2 linked regions of the Casimicrobium huifangae genome follow. The protein of the gene in region 2 interacts with the protein of the main gene of each other region in a pairwise test. Links are inferred from orthologs where the notes say so. Each region holds a gene or a part of one and is shown on either strand. Other genes may lie near its edges. The genes, in order: groL and grpE.

Region 1 (16,147 bases), 190 kb from region 2 along the record:
GACTTCATGACCTCGGCGCGGGCACGCAGTTTTTCGCCGTCCCCGGGCGCCATCGTGTTGAGCTTGTATTCCACCGTCAGCACACCGCTGCCGGGCGGCATCATGGTGGCTCCTGCGCAGCCACCGGCGGTATCGACCAGCGTCGCGATGATGCCGGCATGGAAGTAGCCGTGCTGCTGCGAAAGCTCCGGCTTGAAGTCAACTTCCATCTCGACCACGCCTTCGTCAACCTCCGTCACGCGCGCACCGATCAGCCGCATTGCGCCCTGCGCCTGCAGGATGTTGAGGATATCGGTTGTTTTTTGCGCAGTCAGCATGTCAGCATTCTAGACGACACGTTGACGTTTACGTCAACGTAACTTCAAATTCTGTCGTCGTCGACCGCGTCTGCGCAGCCCGAACACGGTTGGCTTATTGAGCCGCTTTCAACCGTTTGCGGCAGTCCCTCTCAATCGCGGAAATTTCCGCGAGCACGACATCAATGTCCTCGCGCTGCTGCTCCAGCATGTCGCGACGTCGCGCCAGCACTTCGAGGAATTTCTCGAGCTGCGAGCGCTCACTGTTGTCCGCCTTGTAAAGATCAAGGATTTCGGCGATCTCGGCCAGACTCATGCCAAGCCGTTTGCCGCGCAGGATCAGCTTCAGCCGCACCCGCTCGCGCGGCGTGTACAGGCGCCGCGTGCCGCGCCGCTCCGGCGCGAGCAGACCCTGGTCTTCGTAGAAGCGGATGGCGCGCGTGGTAAGCGCAAACTCATCAGCGAGCTCGGTAATGGTGAAGGTTTCGCGACGAGCGGTCGCCGGTGCGCCGGGCGCAGTAGCAATGGGTTCTGGCATGCATGGAGTTTATGGCAACGCACCTGATCGTGTCGTGATAAGTTGACGTTAACGTCAACCGACGACCGATTCGGCTACTATCGGCTGCATGACTGCTGCACTCTCCTTCCCGCACGCTGCGCCGCCCGCACCCGGCGAGTTCATCGACATCGCACCCGGCATCAAATGGATCCGCATGCCGCTGCCATTCGCGCTCGACCATATCAATCTCTGGCTGATCGAGGAACCCGCGAGTGCGGACGACCCGCGCGATGGCTGGACAGTGGTCGATACCGGCTTCGGCGTCGATGCAACGCGGGCGCTGTGGCAACAGCACTTTGCGCAGACGATGGGCGGCAAGCCGCTCAAGCGCATTGTCGTGACCCACTATCACCCGGATCACCTGGGCAACGCGCAATGGCTGGCTGAGCACTTCGCCACCTCGCAGGGCGCGATCATTGTGGAAATGAGTCTGACTGAACTGCTCGCTGCGCACAGCGTGGCTGAGGGTAGTGGCGCCTATCAGCGCAGCAATCTGGCGGCGTTTTTCCGGGCGCACGGCCTGACCGAAGAACAGATTGATGTCACGGCCAATCGCGGCAACACCTACAGCTTTGGCGTGCCCACGCGCCCGCCATGCTGCAACCGCATCATGCCGGGCGATACGGTGGAAATGGGTGGCAAGTTCTGGTCAGCGATCGGTGGCTACGGTCACACCACGGAGCACCTGAGCTTCTACTGCGAAGAGTTGAAGGTATTGATCAGTGGCGACATGCTGCTGCCGAAGATTTCCACCAACATCAATGTGTGGCCGGTGACGCCACTTGCTGACCCGGTGACTGACTACGTGAGTTCGTTGCAGGCATTCAAGTATTGCGAAGCCGACACCCTGGTGCTGCCGTCGCATGGACTGCCGTTTAGTGGCATCGCGACACGCGTGCAAGCGCTGGAGACGCACCACGAAGACCGCATGAACGAGCTCTACGGCGCCGTCGCCGAAAGTCCAAAAACCGCAGCAGATCTGATCCCCACGCTGTTCCGCCGCAAGCTCGACAATCACCAGCTCTTCTTCGCCATCGCCGAAGCGGTAGCGCACGTAAATCACGGCTGGCGAATTGGGCGGCTCACACGTAACGTCGGTGACGATGGTCGCATCCGTTTTGGAATGGCGGCCTGATTCTGCATTGGATTGAGGGCCGCTACGGCCCTCGGTTTCAGCCCGGCGCAGTTTCTACAAACTGCAGGGCCTCGGAGTTGATGCAGTAGCGTAGTCCGGTTGGTTTCGGCCCGTCGGGGAATACGTGGCCCAGATGGGCATCGCAGCGGGCGCAGAGCACTTCTGTTCGCCGCATGCCGAAGCTGTTGTCCTCGTGCATCGTGACATGATCAGCGACCGTCGGACGAAAGTAGCTGGGCCAGCCCGTGCCAGAATCGAATTTGCTGTCGCTGGCGAACAGCGGCAAGTCACAGCAGACACAGTGATAGACACCAGTCTTGTCGTGGTCCCAGAAGCCGCCGCAAAACGCGGGCTCGGTACCATGCTTGCGCGTGATTCGGTATTGCTCCGGGGTGAGCTGGGCACGCCACTCGGCGTCGGTCTTGACTATTTTTTCCATGACAGAAATCCTGCTTTGACGCCGTTGGTAGTGGAATCGGCCATGATCCTTACGGCGCTTTCAGGGCATCGGCGGCCAGCCTGTACCAGGCTTTGTGCAAATCCTGTGTGTGGGCGGGCGCGAGGCGGCCTTCCTTGACCACCTGCTCGTAGAGTTCGCGCGCTTCACGGCGACGGCCCGATTCGTCCAGATACTGCGCATAGCGGCAACGGGCCACCGGGCCATTGGCGGTGGTGACGGCGTGCTGGAAGGCCGCATCGGCACTGCCATCGCCCAGACGCGCAAGCGCAAAGGCGTAGCCAAGATCGTCGTCCGGCTGCCGCGCATCCTTGCCGAGGGCGAAGAGGCGCTCGTAGCTGGCTCGCGCAGCGGACCAGCGCTCTGCAAGCAGATTGGTGGCAGCAAGGCTGCGCACGAAATGCACATCCTTTGCGTAGCTGCCACTGGCGCACTCGTCGTAATGCTTGATGGCTTCGTCGTAGCTACCGGCTGCGGACAGTGCAGCCGCCAGCGCAGCGCGGTTGGCAGCCGTCGGCGAGCGCTCGAATTCGGTTTCCGCCTCGCGCATTGCCCGATTGGGATCAACGGCGGCCTCCACTGCACGCAATACCTTGCGGCCGCCGCGTGAATAGCGCATCTCCGGCAGGTACTCGCTGATGAAGTAAATCAGGCTGCCGAGAAACGGCGCCATCGTCATGATCATGATCCAGTACCAGGGGCGCCCGGTGCGCAGCACGTGCGTGGCGAAGAAAACGACGATAAGCAGATCAACTACACCAAGGGCATAGGGCATGGCGCAAGCTCGTGAAGAGGTCGAGAGCGGAAAGCAGCCTTATAGCGCAGCCACCTCAACCCGGCAATCGTAGAACGTGGCGCCGCCGCCCATGTCGGCCAGCGCCTGGCTGGTGAGATCGTTGACGAAACCATCGGCGCCGGGATGATTGCGCCAGTGCCCCCAGAGAATGGTGGCGACGCCCGGCCGGGTGTTTTCGCTCAGCCGCATGGTGAGCTGCATGCTGCCGCGGCGGTTCCACACGCGTACACGCTGGCTGTCGGTGAGATCGCGGGCTTGCGCGTCGGCAGGGTGCAGTTGCAACGTCGGCGCGCCATAGCCGGCCATCAATTCGTCAATGTTGCCGAAGGTGCTGTTCATGGCGTTGCGCAGCGGCGGCGTGTTCAGTGCCAGTGGGAACTCCTTCGCCACGTCGCTCGCGTCACCTTCGTGCGGTGGCACGTAGTTTGGCAGCGGGTCAAGGCCGCGACTGGCCAAGGTTTCCGAATAGAACTCGCACTTGCCAGACAACGTACCAAAGCCGCCATCGGCAAACGGGGTGATGAAACCGTCCTTTTTCGGGTAGTTCAGACGCAGGAAACCGTCGCGTTCCAGTGCGTCGAAGGACTGGCCGGCGAGCGAAGGATGATTCCAGTCGAAGGCATGGCGGATCAGAGACTCGTCGTCCTCGCCAAAGCAGGGATCGGTGAGACCCATTGTCCGCGCGAGACGACGGAACAGCTCGGTGTTGGGCAGACTTTCGCCGACCGGAGCAATCGCACGCCGGTTGATGACGAGATCGTAGTGACCGTAGCTGCGGTTGATGTCGTCGTGCTCGGGCGAGGTCGTCGCCGGCAGCACAATGTCGGCGAAGCGGGCGGTATCGGTGATGAACACGTCGTGCACGACAGTGAACAAATCCTCGCGGGCGAGGCCGCGCAGCACCACGTTGCCATCGGGTGCAACCGCGCCGGGATTGGAGTTGTAGACAAACAGCGATTTGACCGGTGGATCGTTGGTAACGGTCAGCGCATCGCCGAGCGCATTCATGTTCACCACGCGCGGCAGCTTACCGCCGCGCTTTGGCATCAGATCCGGTCGCTCAAGATAGCCCAGATTCATCGGGTAAGCGCCCGAGGTAGAGAGCTGCAGGCCGCCGCTCGCCTCGCGCCACGCGCCGGTCAACGCCGGCAGGCAGGCAATCGTGCGCGTCGCCATGCCACCGCCACCGTGACGCTGCATGCCGTAGTTGAGCCGGATGGCGGCCTTCTTCGTGGCCCCATAGGCTGCAGCGAGCGCTTCGATGTCTGCCGCCGGAATACCGCAAATAGCGCTGGCACGCTCTGGCGTCCAGTCGGCGACACGCTCTTTCAGCGGCCCAAAGCCGAGGGTGTGGCGAGCGATGTATTCGTGATCGAGACGGTCGTCGCGAATCAATACGTGCATCATCGCCAGCGCCAGCGCGGCGTCGGTGCCGGGCTTGATTGGCAACCACTGATGGCACTTCTCGGCCGACAGTGAGCGATAGGGATCAATCGCAATCAGCCGGGCGCCGCGCCGCTTGGCCTCCTGACAGCGGCTCCACAGATGCAGGTTCGACGTGATCGGGTTGGTGCCCCACAGGATGATCAGCTCGCTGTGTGCAAAGGCCTCAATGTCGGTCCCAAGGCGCGAGCCCAGCGTCACCGTGAGGCCGGCCGCGCCGGCGCTCGCACAGATGGTGCGGTCGAGCTGCGAAGCGCCGAGGACGTGGAAGAAGCGGCGATCCATCGAACCGTACTGCAGCATGCCCATGTTGCCGGCGTAGCTGTACGGCAGGATCGCCTCGGCCCCGTGGTCCGTGATGATTGACCTGAACTTGTCCGCTATGGTCGCGAGTGCCTCGTCCCACGAGATCGGTGCGAACTTGCCTTCACCCTTGGCGCCAACGCGCTTGAGCGGTGTTTTGACTCGGGTCGGGTGATAGGTACGCAGCGGGTACTTCGCGACCTTGGTGCACAGCACGCCGGCCGTGACGCTGTGCGTCGACGAACCCTTGACGTCGACCAGCTTGCCATCGGAAACGTGATATTCCAGAGCGCAAGTGTCCGGGCAGTCGTGCGGGCAGGCGCCCTTGACGATGAGGACGTCTGTCAGATTCGCGGTTGATGCGCTCATTGCGCCGAGACCGCGGCGAACACGGGCTTGTCGGTCTGCGCCTGCACCGCGTCGCGCTGCATGGCTGATTCAATTTCGGGATCGACGTCAAAGGCAGTGTCGCCACCGTCGAACTGCGCCAGTGCGTGTGGTTCGACAGGCTCACCACGAACGGAAGATAGCCCCTGAAAATCAAACAGCTTCGAATCCGCCAGATGCGACGGCACCACATTCTGCAAACTGCGGAACATGGTTTCGACGCGGCCGGGGAATTTCTTGTCCCAGTCCTCGATCATGCGGCCGACCACGGCGCGCTGCAGATTGGGTTGTGAGCCGCAAAGGTTGCAGGGGATGATTGGGAACTCGCGCTCCTTCGCGTATTTCACAATGTCCTTCTCGCGCACATAGGCGAGCGGGCGGATGACAATGTGTTCGCCGTTGTCGGAGACCAGCTTGGGCGGCATTGCCTTGAGCTTGCCGCCGTAGAACATGTTCAGGAAGAAGGTTTCGAGGATGTCTTCGCGGTGGTGTCCGAGCGCAATCTTGGTGCAGCCCAACTCCTTCGCGGTGCGATAGAGAATGCCGCGGCGCAGCCGCGAACACAGCGAGCACATGGTCTTGCCTTCCTCGAGCACTCGTGTGACGATGGAGTACGTATCCGATTCAACAATCTTGAAATTGACGCCGAGCTGTTCGAGATACTGCGGGAGGATGTGCTCGGGGAAGTCCGGCTGCTTCTGATCGAGGTTGACAGCGATCAGTTCAAAGTTCACGGGCGCCACCACTTGCAGCGCGAGCAACAGGTCGAGCAGTGTGTAGCTGTCCTTGCCGCCCGAGAGGCAAACCATGATGCGGTCGCCTTCGCTGATCATGCCGAAATCGGTGACTGCGGCACCCACAATGTTGCGCAGGCGTTTGCCCTCGCGCGTGAGCGAGAACGGCAGCTTGCGCGGTTGCCGCGCTGTCGCTACGGGCGTTTGTGTGCTTTCGGCGACCGACAGAGAAACTTCGGTTGCGGTATTGGCCTGATTCATGCGAGTATTTTAGGCAGGCAAGCCGTGCTGCAGTGTTTCTGCCCCGAAAAGCAACGCTATGGCCACGGCCAGGGTTTGTCGTTCACCGATGCAGCAAGGAGCGAGACGATGCGCCGATTGACCACTTTGTTCGCAGGTTTTGCCACGCTGGCGATGATTGTTGCGGCGTTTGCCACGCTCGCCCAGGACATAACGACGGGTGAAAAGTTCTCCGACAAAATGAGCGCGGAGGTTATCGAGAAGGCGATCTCGGGAGTAGTGAAGCTGCGGACGCTGGCGGCGCCGTCGGCCCGGAGCAATGCCACGCTGGGTGCCGAGCGTGAAGGCAACGGTGTGCTGCTGTCGCCGCGTCTCGTGCTCACCATCGGCTACCTCATCATGGAGGCCGATGAAGTGGAAATCACCGACCACAAGGGCCGCAGGCTTCCCGGCAAAGTGGCGGGTTTCGACCAGGAGACCGGGCTAGGCCTCGTGCGTCTGCTGGCACCAGCACAGGGCGAACCGTTCGTGCTGGGCGACGCCAGGGCACTCAAGGAGAAGGATGCCGTGCTCGCTGCTGGTGCGCGCGGCAACATTGCTCCGGCCTTTGTTACCTCCCGCCGCGAATTCACCGGCGGCTGGGAATATCTGCTCGACAGTGCGATCTTCACTTTTCCGCCGATTGCCGACTGGGGCGGCGCGGCGCTGATCGAGCCTTCGGGCAAGCTGGTAGGCGTCGGCTCGCTGTTTGTTCGTGATGCCGACGGCAAGGGCAAAGGCATACCCGGCAACATGTTCGTACCGGTCGATATCCTGAAACCGATCCTCGATGAGCTGATTGAAACCGGCCAGCGCAAGGGTGCGCAGCGGCCGTGGTTGGGCATCACGACGTTCGAGGATGAAGATGGTGTCAACGTCGGTCGCCTCTCTCCGGATGGCCCCGGTGACAGGGCCGGGCTGGAGCGCGGTGACATCATTGCTGCCGTCGGGCCCACCGCCGTCAAAACGCTGGCTGAGTTCTATCGCGCAGTGTGGGCGCGCGGCGAAGCAGGCGTCCGAGTCCCGCTGAAAGTCATGCGCGGTGACCGGGAATTGACGCTTTGGGTGCGCAGCATTGATCGCAACGGCTTTTTCGCTGCGCGCACCGTGCACTAGAAGCTCACCAGCCTTGCAGCCGTTGTGACCTCACAACGGCCGTTGTCGCGTCGGCCTGCAAATCGCCGCAGCTGGCTAAACCGCCAGCACAACGCAGACCCCGGTTGCCAGTGCGCACCCCCATGAGACCGCGTCACGGGTGGCGAACAATACCGGGTCATCGTCCATCAGGCCCGCCATCGCCAGACGCCACATCCGGGCGAGCCACAGCAGCACTACCGCCACCATGCCCCACAGCCACAGCGGATCGCCGTATAGCGTGCTGACCTGGTCACTCGCCACGTAAAGCGCGAGCACCAGACAGGCGGCAATCGCTGACCCGACACCAAAACCGTTGACGAAGGCTGCGTCTCGCCCCGTGTAACCACGGCCGGGCAGCGCCTGGTCAGGCGCCAGACGATCAATGTCGGCTGCCCGCTTCAACAGTGCCAGACTCAGAAACGCGAATACGGAAAACGCGGCAAGCCATGCCGAAAGCGGCACGCCAACTGCCACCGCACCAGCAACAATGCGCAACGTGTAGAGGCCAGCCAGACAGAATACGTCGTACACCGGCAACCGCTTGAGCCAGCTGGTATAGCCCGCGTTCACCAGCACATAGGCACCGATCACCGCGACGGCGGCCCATCCGGCGAACCAGGCCAGCACAAGACCACCAGCGAGCAGCGCCCCGGACGCTAACGCTGCAGGCGCCAGTTGCAGATCCCCGGCCGCCAATGGCCGTCTCCGCTTGCTTGGGTGCGCCCGGTCGGATGCGAGATCGAACAGGTCGTTCACCACGTAGATGGATGAACACACAGCACAGAAGGCGGCAAATGTCAGCAAAGTAGCGTGCCAGGACGCCGCCACCGCCCACTGATGAGCGGCAAGCGGTGCCACGAAGACCAACACATTCTTGACCCAATGCCGCACGCGCAGCAATTTCAGCCAACGACCGACACCGCCTGCGGCGGGTGTACCCGGCAACCGCTGCCCGCCCGCCGGCAGCAGCGATGACACCGTGAAGCGCTGCGCTGCGTGTGGCCATACAGCGAGGTCAGCGCGGGAATCACCGATGTAGTCAAAGCCCTGTTCGCCAAACAGTGGCACCAGTCGTTCCGCCTTGGTATGCGCCTTCAGATTGCGTATGCCGTCGGACGCGATCACCCGGTCAAACAGGCCGAGCTCAGCAGCACAAGCTTGCGCCACGAGGTCATCGGCAGCCGTGGCCAACACTGTGGTGCGCCCTGCCGCACGCGCGTCGCGCAGGGCATCGACAACTGCCGTGTTCCAGGGCAAGCTGGGGAAGTCCGGCAACGCCATCGATGCGAGCTGTCGCTTGAACGCACTGCGCCCACGCAGTAGCCAGAGCGGCACCGCCAGCGGCAGCCACCAGCGCCGCCGCCAAGCCGCGAAAAATGTCTCCCACAGGGTGTCAGTGCGGCAGAGTGTTCCGTCGAGATCCACCACCAGTGGTCGCAGGTTTGGGGCAGGCATGATGGTCAGCGCGAGTCAGCAGCCATTGACGCAGTCGCGGCAATCGCAGATACAGTGGATGCGAAGGCGCATGCTACACGCTGCGAAAGCAACCACCGTCGTGGCTGGCGTCGGTTGGGTCAGTCGTTGACCCGAACCGTCACTGCGCGGTTCTTGCCGGCCTGCTTGGCTCGCCTTATCGCCGCATCAACCCGCTTCAACAAATAGGGCAGCGTCGCCAGCGCCTTGCTATGCGCGCAGGCCACACCGACGCTGACGGTCACTGCGATCGCCTTGCCGTCATGCACCACCGGGCTCTCCGAAACTTTGGTCAACACCCGCGCTGCAATCGCTGCTGCGATGCGCGGACCGACACCGGGACAGAGCACGAGAAATTCATCGTCGCCAGCACGCCCCATCAGGTCATTGACACGCAGCGCCTGCCGCAAGCGCTCGACAACACCCTCCAGAACGGCATCGCCGGCGAGGTGGCCGCGCTCGGCGTTGATGGCGCGGAAGTCGTCAACATCGATCATGATCAACGCCACCGGTTGCTGCGGACCGCCGGCCAGCTTGCCAATCGCCGCCTCGAAGGCGACGCGATTGAGCGCTCCTGTCAGCGGGTCACGCGCCACCTGACGCGCCATTTTCTGCGCCTCGGCCTGAGTTTCGATCAGACGCAAAGTCAGTTCGTTGACCGCTGCCGACTCGCGACGCCCGCGCGCCTCGGTGCGTTCCACTTCTTCGACAAACTGTACGGCGATACGCTGGCTTGCCAGATGCACCCGATGTGCGTCGGCTCGGGCAGCGAGAAAGTCGGTAACGGCATCCATCGTGCGATCGACATCGCCAGCATCGCGTTCGAGCTGGACGCGGGCCAGCGCGGCGTCTTCACGCATCGCGTGCAGCGACGGATCGGCGGGCAGCATGGCAGCTTCATCCAGCCGGGCGCGAGCGTCATCATGACGACCAAGCGCGACCAGCCAGCGCGCGTTATCGATCAATACCCGCAGCAAGGAATGAACGTTGCGGCGGCTGCGCAACTGCACGGCAGCCGCATCAGCGTCAACCACGGCATCCGCCAATCGGCCCTGGCGGGCAGCGACTTCGGCACGCGTATGCAGCAGGTTGGGCAGCCATTCACGCAACACGGGCGATTGCGCGATGGTCATCGCCTCGTCGATTTTGCTGGCAGCTTCATCCAGACGCCCCAGCGCGCAATACTCGCGTGCCATGTTGTTGAGCGCCGCCGTACGAACCGCAGCGAGCGGTTTGGTGGTGGCGATCGCACAGGCCCGTTCGAACAGCGACAGCGCGGTGTCATGCTGCTCCAGCTGAGCGTACATCGGTCCCAGGCTCTGCAGCAATTTGGCCTGCTCGTCCGGCAGGTGCTCCTGCTCGGCGATGGTGATTGCTTCGCGCATGGCGCGAATGGCAAGGTGGAAATTCTGCAGGAATAGGTGGATATTGCCGCTAATGGCCAGCAGCGGAATCTTGTCGCGTGCTTTATGTTCGCGAATCGCCAGATCGAGCCCGCGCCTGGCAAACTGGAGGCCTTCGAGCCAGCGTCCTGCTGCCTGGCAACCGGAGGCGCACAGACGCAGCACATACAGCGTTTCGTCGGTCGACAAGTCGCCGTGATAACCGGTCAACAGCGCTTCACCACGCTCGAGCGCAGCGACATTGAGCACCTGCGGCAACGCCCGGAGCACGGCAAGCTCGGCCTCGACGTGGCGGCGGGAAGGTGACTTCAGCTTGCGCATGGGTTCAGTGTACGTCGCGCTGCTACGGCCCGCTCGCCCGGTTCCGCCTTTCGCGAAACACCGGGCCAATCTGGCCGGCGACGGCGCGAATCAGTCGCCGCTACGCAGCTCCGGCGTACGGACGACTTTCAGATAACCCCCAGTCGCGACGAAGACATGCGCGCCGCCATCCGGCGTGCTGCCGGCGTGACGGGCATTGCCGAACAGGGTGACCGTCTTCCTGACTTGCCCGGTGTTGGCGTCGACCCAGGCGAAGCGCTCCCAGTCGGCGACCAGACTCCATAGCCCTTTCAGCGCACCGAGCAGACCATCGTTGTCCGGCTTCTCGCGTGCCAGCAACAGCGGTGTGCGGGCACCAGCGTCGGTGACGTCGGCAACCGGGAATGCGGCAACACCACGACGGAGTGCGTCCTGCGCCTCATAGGTGACGTTGCCGCCCTTCTTGATCACAGTGTAAGGCGAGACCTGCTGCCCCTCATTGGTCGGCCAGCGACGAAGGCCGACGCCGGAGGCCGGGATGTCCACCACCACGACCGGTTCGCGTTCGACCATGATGCGCAAACGATCAGCGCTGGTTTGCGTCTTCAGGTACTTTTCATTGTGGTCCAGCACCAGTGTCGAGCCCTGATCTTCGGTCTTGCCAAAGCCGCGCAGATCGACAAACTGCGCGCGTTCGATGTCGAGCACACGCAGCTTCCACGGGCCGTTGGCCTTGCTGGTGAGGATCGTCTTGATCATGTACCAGGGCAGGAACGGGTCGTCACGATAGAGATCAATGGCGAACCGTTTGTCGTCGGTGTACTCAGGTCGTTCAACGCAGCAGATCGTCGTATTGGCGCCATCCTTGCCGTGCACCCACGGCACCCCCGCGTTGAACCAGATGATGAGCGGGCCGGTCACCAGCATCGCGACGCCGAACAGACCCATCATCGCCCACGACTGTGCCTCGGCCGCGTAGGGCCGGATCTTGCCGGTACGGTTGAAGATGTCGAGCAGGTTCATGAAGCTCAACTGGCTGATCGCGCCCGCCGGGTTGGCCAGCAGGAACGACAGCGGCAGATAGAACGTCAGTACCGCGCCGACGATCACCCAAATGATCCAGTAACTGCCAAAGGTGCCCGCCGCGATGTAGCGACGGGCGCTGCCTATGTCTGCCGCCGTCGTTGCCACTGGGAACGAGGGATTCGCCGCGCCGGGCACCGGCGTGGGGGTTGCATCGGCGACGCTCGTCGAGACCGGTGACTGCTGCGGCGTCGCTCCCGGCTGCGCAAACGGCGCGCTACTGGCGGTCACTCCTGACGAAGGCGGTGTGATTGGCGGCTCCATGGTCGGCGGCGCTTGCGGCACAACTGCCGGACCCGGTTGCGGGACCACAACCGCGCCCGAAGCACCTGCGTTGCCGACGGGAGGACGCCGCTGATCCCCACCCGCCCGCGCGGCTGCGGCGTTGCCGTTGGCGTCACTCGCCTGTGCCCGCGCTTCGACATTGAGCATGTTTGCGCACGCAGCTCCACCCTTCCACGCACAGTCCTCGGTCGCCTGCGCGCGCACTGGATCATGCGGCGGTTGCGGCAACGGTGCTGGCGGAGCGGCGCGGGTGGCAGCGGCGAGCGTGACTGGGATGTTCACGCTGCACTGCCGGAATACCTGGTCCCCGGCCGTGGAAATCTGCCGCATGGCACCGGCGACTGCGTTGCCCTCCAGTCGCAGCGAGCCCACGGTACGCCAACGCCCCTGCTTGCGCGAGGCGGGCGACCACGCGCCCAGCGCGTCAATCTCGAAGCCACCGCGTGACCAACGCACCTGCGCTGACTCGCTGAACTGCCCATTGCCACGCTGCCACAGCACGGTATCGCCCACCACCTGCAATTCAACGGGCGACGACCAGCCAGCGTTCGACGGGTTGCCGATTACCGCGCTGCACTGCAGCTGCCCGGCGTAATTGCCGTCACGGACCGGACCGGCCAGGGCGGCAGACAGCAGGCCAAATGTCACCGCAAGTGACAGCAGCAGGGAACGAAAGAGCGATGAACGAGGCAGCATGAACAGAAAGAGGCAAGTACCGCACCAGTTTAGCTGCGCCAAGGTCCTGTTTCGCTGACGACAAACAAAACAAAAGGCACCCGAAGGTGCCTTTTGTTTTGCTACGGTTGGCTGGAGCAGCCAACGAGCGAGTATCCGGGATGCAGTGCGAGGCGCGCTCGGCCGACGCGTACTTGACGTACGCGAGGTCGAGCGCAACGAAGCAATGCGCCCGGAGACGAAGCTCGTTACATGCCCATGTCGCCCATGCCGCCCATTCCACCCATCCCGCCGCCACCAGGCATCGCCGGTGCGTCGTCTTTCGGCGCTTCGGCGATCATGGCTTCGGTGGTGAGCATCAGGCCTGCGACCGATGCGGCGTTTTGCAGCGCGGTGCGGGTGACCTTGGTCGGGTCGAGAATGCCCATTTCGATCATGTCGCCGTAGGTGTCGTTGGCGGCATTGAAGCCGTAGTTGCCCTTGCCAGCGAGGATGGCGTTGACCACCACGCTCGGCTCACCACCGGCGTTGGCAACGATCTCGCGCAGCGGCGCTTCGATCGCTTTCAGCACCAGCTTGATGCCGGCTTCCTGATCGTGGTTGTCACCCTTGATCGTGCCAGCAGCCTGACGGGCGCGCAGCAGCGCAACGCCGCCACCGGCGACCACGCCTTCTTCAACGGCGGCACGGGTTGCGTGCAGCGCATCTTCAACGCGGGCCTTCTTCTCTTTCATTTCGACTTCGGTCGCAGCGCCAACCTTGATCAGCGCAACACCGCCGGCCAGCTTGGCCACGCGCTCTTGCAGCTTTTCCTTGTCGTAGTCGCTGGTCGCTTCGTCGATCTGCTTGCGGATCTGGGCAACACGGCCCTTGATCGTGTCTTCCTTGCCGGCGCCGTCGATGATCGTGGTGTTCTCTTTGCCCACTTCGATCTTCTTGGCCTGGCCGAGATCAGCCAGTGTGACGCTTTCGAGCTTGAGGCCAACTTCGTCGCTGATGACGGTGCCGCCAGTCAGGATGGCGATGTCTTCCAGCATGGCCTTGCGACGGTCGCCAAAGCCCGGGGCCTTGACGGCAACGGTCTTCAGGATGCCACGGATGTTGTTGACCACCAGGGTTGCCAGCGCTTCGCCATCGACTTCTTCAGCGATGATGAGCAGCGGACGACCAGCCTTGGCCACTTGCTCCAGCGTCGGCAGCAGATCGCGGATGTTCGAGATCTTCTTGTCGTGCAGCAGGATGTAGGGGTTGTCCATCAACGCCAGTTGCTTGTCCGGGTTGTTGATGAAGTAGGGGCTAATGTAGCCGCGATCGAACTGCATGCCTTCGACGACGTCGAGCTCGTTCTCGAGCGACTTGCCGTCTTCAACGGTGATCACGCCTTCCTTGCCGACTTTTTCCATCGCGTCAGCGATGATGTTGCCGATCGAGTCATCGCTGTTGGCCGAGATCGAACCGACTTGAGCGATTTCCTTGCTGGTGGTGGTCGGCTTCGAGGCCTTCTTCAGCTCGGCGACGAGGGCGGTGACCGCCTTGTCGATGCCGCGCTTGAGGTCCATCGGGTTCATGCCGGCGGCAACGAACTTCATGCCTTCGCGCACGATGGCCTGGGCCAGCACGGTCGCGGTGGTGGTGCCGTCACCAGCGTTGTCGGAGGTCTTGGATGCAACCTCTTTCACCATCTGCGCGCCCATGTTCATGAGCTTGTCCTTGAGCTCGACCTCCTTGGCGACCGAGACACCGTCCTTGGTCACCGTCGGGGCGCCGAACGAGCGCTCGAGCACCACGTTGCGGCCTTTCGGGCCGAGCGTGACTTTGACTGCGTTGGCGAGGATGTTCACACCCTCAACCATGCGGGCACGTGCGTCACCGCCAAATACAACTTCTTTAGCTGCCATGTTTTTCTCCTGGGCTTGCTGCGCCGGGCGATCACTGCGTTGCCGTCGACCTCGTGTACATCAGTACACGTCGGTCAACGGCGCCTTGTGCTCATCCCGGCTCGCGGCGCCCGAAATTGGGTTCGTTGATTAGTTTTTGAATCTGGAATTGCCGAAGCAATCGGTTGCGTACGCCCGAGTTACTTGGTGACGACAGCCATGATGTCCTCTTCGCGCATGACCAAGAGTTCATCACCGTCCACCTTGACCGTCTGGCCGGCGTACTTGCCGAACAGGACCTTGTCGCCCACTTTGACGTCCGGCGCGTTTTGCTTGCCGCTGTCGTCACGCTTGCCGGGGCCAACGGCGAGCACTTCACCCTGGTCGGGCTTCTCGGTGGCGGTGTCCGGGATCACGATGCCGGACGCGGTTTTGCGCTCTTCTTCCAGGCGCTTGACGATCACGCGATCGTGCAGGGGGCGAAGTTTCAGTGACATGAAGAGTTCTCCTTGAACAATTCTCGGGTTTTGAAATCGGAGGCATCCGCCAGCCGCATCGGGCCTTGGCGGACGATTGGCAACCTGCGTAGAGGATGCAACCGTAGCGAGCGCTAACTGCGGAGAAATCCGATTGTTAGCACTCGCCCCTGATGAGTGCTAATTATAGGTAGCGACGGCGACGTTTCAAGCCGGAAGGCAGGGCATCGTCATATTGGCTTTTTAATGAAACTACCATTTCATAAGGGTTCATAGCGGAAAATTGCGAAAGTCGACTTTCGATGAAAATGCGCTATTAGCCCATATCAGATGGGCATTTTTGAGAAAAGATGATCGTAGCCTGCTCCGGTCCTGACATCCGGCGCCGCGTGCTACAAACACGCTCCCGATCCGCTGGATGCCCGCCCGTGCAGTTTTCGCTTCCGTCCTTCAAGATGTCCGACCGCTCGCTGTTCGCGGTGCTGCTCCGCTCGCCGTGGTGGATCAGTTTTGCCGTCGCCGCAGCCGTTGGTTTTGCCTGCTACAGCCTGTTCCCCGCCCGCTATGCAGCCGTCGGTGCGGTGTCGGGCCTGCCGTTCGCAGTGATCGGGGCCATCGCGGCGTGGCGGCAGTGGCAGGCGCCCAGCCCGGCCAAAATCGACGCCACATTACAGGCGCTAGCCGCGCTGCCGGGCCGCGATTTCGTCGCCGCGCTTGAGCGCGCCTACGTCGCTGACGGCTACACCGTGACACGCTTCAAAGGCAGCGGCGCGGACTGGATCATCAGCAAGGGCTCGCGCAGCGCCCTCGTCAGCCACCGGCGCTGGAAGGCCGCCAATCACGGCGTGGAACCCCTGCGCGAACTGTCCGCCGCACTCGCCTCGCCAGCGGGCGACGACGTCGGGCAGGGCATCTACATTGCGCTGAACGCACCCAGCGACGCCGCCCGGCAATTTGCCGCGAAGAACAGCCTCCGCATCGTGACCGGCACCGAGTTGGCGCTGCTGATGCAGACTGTGATCAGCTCCGGCGGCGGCAAACGCGCTGCC
Region 2 (6,635 bases):
CCAAGGTCATACACGGCGAACTTGCCGTCTTTCTTGACCTTGTCGATACCGAATGCGAGTGCGGCTGCCGTCGGCTCGTTGATGATGCGCTTGACCTCGAGGCCTGCGATGCGGCCGGCGTCCTTGGTCGCTTGACGCTGCGAGTCATTGAAGTAGGCCGGCACCGTGATCACGGCCTCGGTCACTTCATGGCCGAGGTAGTCCTCAGCGGTCTTCTTCATTTTGCGCAGCGTCTCGGCAGAAACGGCCGGCGGCGAGATCTTCTTGCCGCGAACTTCGACCCAGGCGTCGCCGTTGTCGTTTTTGACGATGGCGTAGGGCATCAGGCCGATGTCCTTCTGCACTTCCTTTTCTTCAAAGCGACGACCAATCAGGCGCTTTACCGCGTAGATCGTGGCCTTGGGATTGGTCACGGCTTGCCGTTTGGCCGGCGCGCCGACGGTGATCTCGCCGTCTTCCATGTAGGCGACGATGGACGGCGTGGTGCGCGCGCCCTCGCTGTTCTCGATGACTTTCGGCTGCCCGCCTTCAATGACGGCAACGCACGAGTTGGTGGTGCCGAGGTCGATACCAATGATCTTGCCCATGATGTGTTTCTCCGTGGAGAGTGTTGTTGTTATGTAAAGTTTGTTGCGGTTCGTTGACGTTCAAGTGGCGTTACCGAGGACGACGGGGCTTCGCCCCTAAGACGCCGCCGCGTCGCTTCGCTTGCGGCTAGGACGACGCGACTCGCGTTGCTCGTCGCTAGGACGCAAGGCTAGGTTGTGAGCGATCTTCTAAACAGGATCAGTTGTTTGCGTACGTTTTCGATCTGATTGTTGATTTCAGTAGCGTCACCGGTCATGTTCAGCCGGATTGACAGGTCAATTTGTGTTTCCAGTTCGGCGAGCGATCCCAACGCGATGCCCAGAAAATGCGCCAACTCGCCAGTGCTCGAACGGCCTGCGCCCTCGGCGATGTTGGACGGCACGGACACGGCGGCACGGCGAATCTGTGACGTCAGACCAAAACGCTCGTCCGCCGGGAAGCCGGCACTCAAGTCATAAACGGATTCGGCCAAATCCATCGCCGCCTTCCAGACCGGAAAGTCCCGATGGGAGCGACGCGGCGCATCAGCAGAGTTCACGCGGCAACCCCTCGCGTCCTAGCAGCGAGCAACGCGAGCCGCGTCGTCCTAGATGCAAGCGAAGCGAGCATCGTCGTCCTAGGCCTGCGCCGCAGGCGCAGCGCCGTCGTCCTTGGGTGCGGGCGCCGTCGCAACAGCCACCATCGCCGGCCGCAGCACGCGATCGGCGATCGTGTAACCCTTCTGGAAGACCTGCAGCACAGTGCCCGGTGCTTCGGTGGTCGATTCGATCTGGGTCATCGCCTGATGTACGTTCGGGTCAAACTTGGCTTTTTCGGCCTTGACCTCTTTCACCTTGGCGCGTTCGAAGGCGCTGACGAGGTTCTTGAGCGTCATGTCCACGCCCATCTTGATCTGTTCGGTGGTGCTTTGCTGGTCTTTCAGCACCATTTCCAGCGTGTCCTTCACCGCCAGCAGCGAGAAGGCGAAATCCTTGGCCGCAAAGTCGCGGGCATTGGCGATTTCCTGCGCGTTGCGCTTGCGCAGGTTCTCCATCTCGGCAAGATTGCGCAATTGCTGGTCTTTGAGCTGCTCTTTGAGGGCAGCGATTTCGTTCTCGGCGGCGGCGAGCTTTTCTTCGGGAGACGCCCAGGCGGGCGCTTCCTGCGCCACCGAGGCGTCGGCGGATTGTTCCGGGGCGGTGGATTGTTGTTCGTCTGGCGTAGCCATGATGTGGTCGTAACTTCGAATGACTGTTGGTCGATTAACAAGCAGCAGTTAGGGGGCGGTTTCCCTATTTCAAGTGCGGGTATCGCAAAACATCAACTTTTTGCACAAAGCCCATTTGCAAAGGGCATGAGGGCCGATTTCGCATAAAGTCGACATTATGCAATTCTGCCTACTTAGCCCATTGCCGACGCCATTTGCCAGAAAAGTTGATAGCCGACGTGAGTGACAGAATGCTGCTGGCTACCGATACCGCAGCCCGCGCGTCGCCGCCCGTTTCCGCGACTCGCGCCAGAAATTTCCGTCTTGGTCGCGGTGGGCTAGCCAACGGCGGTCGCGCAACGCAGAATCGCGCCCTGTTTTCCCGTCGCTCGCGACATTCTTTCCTTACCAGGAGCATTCATGAACTTTCGCCACTGGCTTACGACGCTTACCAGCGCCAGCCTGATCGCGGCAACGGCGGTATCTGCCCAGGCACAGCCCGCCAGGCAGTACCCCCTGCGTGACTTTTTCAAGAACCCCGAGCAGGGCTATTTCCGCCTCTCGCCCGATGGCAAGATGCTTGGTTTCATGCAGCCGTATGAGTCGCGCATGAACATCTTTGTGCAGCCGATCGACAAGGCGGGCAGCAAGGAAGGCGTCAAGCGCATCACCGCCGAGACGGCGCGTGACATCTCGAACTATTTCTTCAAGGGGCCGCAGCACGTCCTCTACACCAAGGATTTCGGTGGCGACGAGAACTTCCATGTGGTGATGGCCGACATCACCACCGGCAAGGTGCAGGACCTGACGCCGCATGAGGGCACCCAGGCCAGCATCCTCGACGCGCTTCCGGATGACGACGATCACATCCTCGTCACCCACAACAAGCGCGACAAGCGCCTGTTCGACGTCTACCGCATCAACATCAAGACCGGCGCTGAAACGCTGGTTGCCCAGAACCCCGGCAACATTACCGCGTGGAATACCGACCACGCCGGCAAGGTGCGCGCCGCTGGCGCGACCGACGGCGTCAACAAGACGCTGCTCTACCGTGAGACCGAAGCGGAGCCGTTCAAGCCGCTGCTGACCACCAACTTCCGCGAAGCGGTGGATATCGTGGGCTGGACGCCGGACAGCAAGCTGATGTACGTGGCCTCCAACCGTGGCCGCGACAAGGCGGCGCTGTTCGAGTTCGACCCGAAGACGGCGAAAGAAGGCAAGCTGATCTACGAAAACCCGAATGTGGACGTTGATTCGCTCGGCTGGTCGCGTGCGCGCAAGGTCATCACGCAGACGATGGTGAACTTTGAAAAAGCCGAACCCGTGTTCTTCGACAAGGAATCCGAGCGCGTCTACAAGGCGCTGAAGGCGAAGCGGCCGGGTTACCAGATCGGCGTGCAAAGCATGACCAAGGATGAAAACCTGCTGATCGTGGCCGCCAGCAACGATCGCACGCCGGGCACGCGCTACGTGTACGACGTGAAGGCCGACAAGCTGACCAAGCTGGCGGAGATCAACCCGGCCCTCGCCGAAGCCGATATGGCCGAAGTGAAGCCGATCAGCTACACGGCACGCGACGGCCTCACCATCCGCGGCTACCTGACGCTGCCGAAAGGCGTGCCGGCCAAGAACCTGCCGGTGATCGTCAACCCGCACGGCGGCCCGTGGTATCGCGACAGCTGGGGCTACAACGGTGAAATCCAGTTCCTCGCCAATCGTGGTTACGCTGTGCTGCAGATGAACTTCCGTGGCTCGGTGGGCTATGGCCGCAAATTCTGGGAAGCCTCGTTCAAGCAATGGGGCCTGGCCATGCAGGACGACATCACCGACGGCGTCAACTGGCTGATCAAGGAAGGCATTGCCGACCCGAAGCGCATCGCCATCTACGGCGCCAGCTACGGTGGCTACGCCACGCTGATGGGCGTTACCAAAACGCCTGATCTGTACGCTGCAGCGGTGGACTATGTGGGCGTCTCGAACATGTTCACTTTCATGAAGTCGATCCCGCCCTACTGGAAGCCGTTCCTCGAAATGATGACCGAAATGGTGGGCGACGCCGAGAAGGACAAGGCGCAACTCACCACCACGTCACCCGCGCTCAACGCGGAGCGCATCAAGACGCCGCTGTTCATTGCCCAAGGTGCGAAAGACCCGCGCGTGGTGAAAGCCGAGAGTGACCAGATGGTCGAGGCGCTCAAGAAGCGCGGCGTTGCCGTCGAATACATGGTCAAGGACAACGAAGGCCACGGCTTCCGTCTGCAGGAGAACCAGTTCGAATTCTACGAAGCGATGGAGAAATTCCTCGGCAAGCATCTGAAAGCCGCGAAGTAGGCGCGCGGCCCGCACAACCGTATTGCCAATCCTCGCCGGGCGGCTCGCCCGGCTTGTAGCCGCAGCCGGCGTTCGCCAAAGAACGCGATGGCTGCGGCTTTTTTTATCCGCGCAGGATGGCCTCGACAGTTCGTCCGGTGGCGAGCAGCTGGTGATCTGCTGCGTGACGACCGATCAATTGCAGGCCCACCGGCGCGGGACCGTGCGCGTGGCAGGGCAGGGTCAGCGCACAGCCGTCCATCATGTTCACCCAGGCCGTGTTGCGCAGGATGAGCTGGTTGCGGGCGAAGAACAAGGCGTCGTCAGCGAGCAGCGGCGCAATCGGCGGCGGTACGCAGGCAACCGTGGGGGCGATCATCGCGTCGAAGCCCGACAGCGCCTCGTGCATGCGATGCTTCCACAGGCGCAGCCAGGCAATTGCCTGCGACACCTCGGCGCGGGTGACGTCGGCGCCAAGCTGGATGCGGTGCCAGACGCGCGGATCGTAGCCCGCGCCATCCACGCCGATGTTGGCCGCATGCCAGTCGAAGGTTTCTGCCAGCCGACCCATTACTCGCTTGTCTGGAGGCAGATTGCCGGCAGCGAACAGATCCTCCAGCGCGTCACACCTTGCTTCGACGATGGTGACGCCAGCGTCACGCAGCTTTTGCATCGCCCGCTGACAAGCTGCGCTGACTTCGGCGTCAAGACCATTCCACAAGGTACCTGACGGACACAGCAGCCGTAACTGCTGCGCAGGTTTTTCCGGCATCGGGTTGAAGAACTCACCGGCCAGCACTGCGTCAATCCTTGCGCAGCAATCGACTGAATTGGCCAGCGGACCGACTGAATCGTGCAGGAACGACAGCGGTACAGCCCCATTCACTGGCACCCGGAACGCGGTGGGTTTGAAGCCGACCAAACCATTGAAGGCGGCAGGGATGCGCACGCTGCCGCCGGTGTCGGTGCCGAGTGCCGCAACGCACATGCCGTCGGCGACACTGACGCCCGCGCCGCTGGAAGAACCACCTGGCACGTGGCCGCCCGCGTCTTCGCGCTGCCAGCGGTTGCGCGGGGTGCCATAGTGCGGATTGATGCCGACGCCAGAAAACGCGAACTCGACCATGTTGGTGCGACCGAAGAGCACCGCGCCCGCGGCACGCAGGCGAGCCACTGCGGGCGCATCGGCGGTGGCCGGCGCGCGCGATCGCAACACCGTGGAGCCGGCGGTGGTCACTTCTCCGGCGACATCGAACAGATCCTTGATCGAAATCGTGATGCCTTCCAGCGCGCGTGGCCCGGCAGCGCCGCCGGCCAGAAAGCGCTCGTCTGCGTGCGTGGCTGCGACACGGATCGCTTCGTCGCTCAGTGCCAGAAATACGCGCACACCTTCGCCAGCCGGGTCAAGGGCGAGTTTGAGCTGCCGGCTGGCGAGAGCGGACGGTTGGTCGGTGCCAGCGGTAAAGGCTTGCTGCAAGTTGGCGATAGTGGTCATGATTGAGCGCGGTAACGTTTGCTTGCATTATGCGTTGCGGTCGCCGTACCGATACCGCTACATTGCGCCCATGAAAATGCTGAACCATTACCCGTATCGACTGATGCGCCGGCTGTTGTCCGCCACCGCGCTGCTGGTTGCCGTCATCGCGCACGGGGCGCCGCAAGTGATCGACCTCGACTGGAACGACACCGCGCGCGGTCGCAGTCTGCCACTTAAGGTACGCGTCCCCGACGGGGCCGACAAGGTACCGCTGGTGATCTTCTCGCACGGCTTGGGCGGCTCGCGTGAAGGCGGCAAAGCCTGGGGTGAGCACTGGGCGCAGCACGGCTATCTGGTCATTCATGTGCAGCATCCGGGCAGCGACGATTCGCTCTGGAAGGGCGCAGGCAGCGGTACACCGAAGCAGCGGCTGGCGCGCGGCGCGACGGCGGAGCAGATGCTCGGCCGCGTTGACGACATCCGATTCGTGCTCGATGAAATCACCCGCCAGCAGGCGAAGGCTGACGCGCCAGCGTGGACCAAACGGATCAATCTTGCCCGGGTCGCCATGACCGGCCACAGCTTTGGCGCCCGGACGACAATGGCACTGGCAGGCGAGCGCTTCCCGGGGCCGATCCGTTCACTCGCTGAACCCCGCATCTCGGCCTTCATCGCCTTTAGCCCGACCACGCAAGGCCTCAAGCGCACCTGGCCGGAACGCTACGGCAGTATGGCAGAGCCATTCCTGAGTGTGACCGGCAGCATTGACGGTGATGTGATGGGCACTGGCAGCACGGCCAGCAACCGCGCAGCAGTATTTGATGCGCAACCGGCGGGTAACAAATATCGTGTCGTCTTTGCAGAGGGCGACCATTCGGTGTTTGGTGGCGGCGATCTGCGCGACGCGATGTGGCTTGATCGGGTAACTGGGCAAGCCAACGATGCCACCCCGCCGGCCGTTGCCCGAATCATTCACGACAAGACGCGACTGGTCACACTCAAATTTCTCGATGCCTGGCTCAAAGAGGATGCTGCAGCGCGGCGATGGCTTCAGACCGACGCCGCTGCGGCTAT

What was found.
Region 1: the proteins of grpE (region 2) and groL interact in binary tests that used the Escherichia coli proteins (3 or more experiments, as listed by UniProt). The link is inferred for Casimicrobium huifangae from one-to-one orthologs.

Annotation. Positions count from the first base shown.
Region 1 is NZ_CP041352.1:3,946,189-3,962,335, forward strand. What follows is about bases 12,319-15,308. They hold groL (chaperonin GroEL), read right to left. Parts: upstream 14,644-15,308; coding sequence 12,994-14,643; downstream 12,319-12,993. Other genes in these bases: FKL89_RS17885 (hypothetical protein), read right to left, coding at 12,319-12,766; groES (co-chaperone GroES), read right to left, coding at 14,823-15,113. Also shown: FKL89_RS17835 (PaaI family thioesterase), read right to left, coding at 1-317; FKL89_RS17840 (MerR family transcriptional regulator), read right to left, coding at 412-834; FKL89_RS17845 (MBL fold metallo-hydrolase), read left to right, coding at 923-1,990; peptide-methionine (R)-S-oxide reductase MsrB, read right to left, coding at 2,028-2,429; FKL89_RS17855 (hypothetical protein), read right to left, coding at 2,479-3,222; FKL89_RS17860 (molybdopterin-containing oxidoreductase family protein), read right to left, coding at 3,262-5,358; tRNA 2-thiocytidine(32) synthetase TtcA, read right to left, coding at 5,355-6,371; FKL89_RS17870 (S1C family serine protease), read left to right, coding at 6,480-7,505; FKL89_RS17875 (UbiA family prenyltransferase), read right to left, coding at 7,581-8,981; FKL89_RS17880 (tetratricopeptide repeat-containing diguanylate cyclase), read right to left, coding at 9,101-10,723; more of FKL89_RS17885, read right to left, coding at 10,814-12,318; FKL89_RS17900 (restriction endonuclease), read left to right, coding at 15,527-16,147.
Region 2 is NZ_CP041352.1:4,146,159-4,152,793, reverse strand. Bases 1-2,992 are described here. They hold grpE (nucleotide exchange factor GrpE), read right to left. Parts: upstream 1,796-2,992; coding sequence 1,205-1,795; downstream 1-1,204. Other genes in these bases: FKL89_RS18780 (S9 family peptidase), read left to right, coding at 2,195-2,992; FKL89_RS18790 (four helix bundle protein), read right to left, coding at 758-1,126; dnaK (molecular chaperone DnaK), read right to left, coding at 1-587. In the rest of the region: more of FKL89_RS18780, read left to right, coding at 2,993-4,105; FKL89_RS18775 (amidase), read right to left, coding at 4,209-5,579; FKL89_RS18770 (alpha/beta hydrolase family protein), read left to right, coding at 5,650-6,635. UniProt on the Escherichia coli protein: Participates actively in the response to hyperosmotic and heat shock by preventing the aggregation of stress-denatured proteins, in association with DnaK and GrpE. It is the nucleotide exchange factor for DnaK and may function as a thermosensor.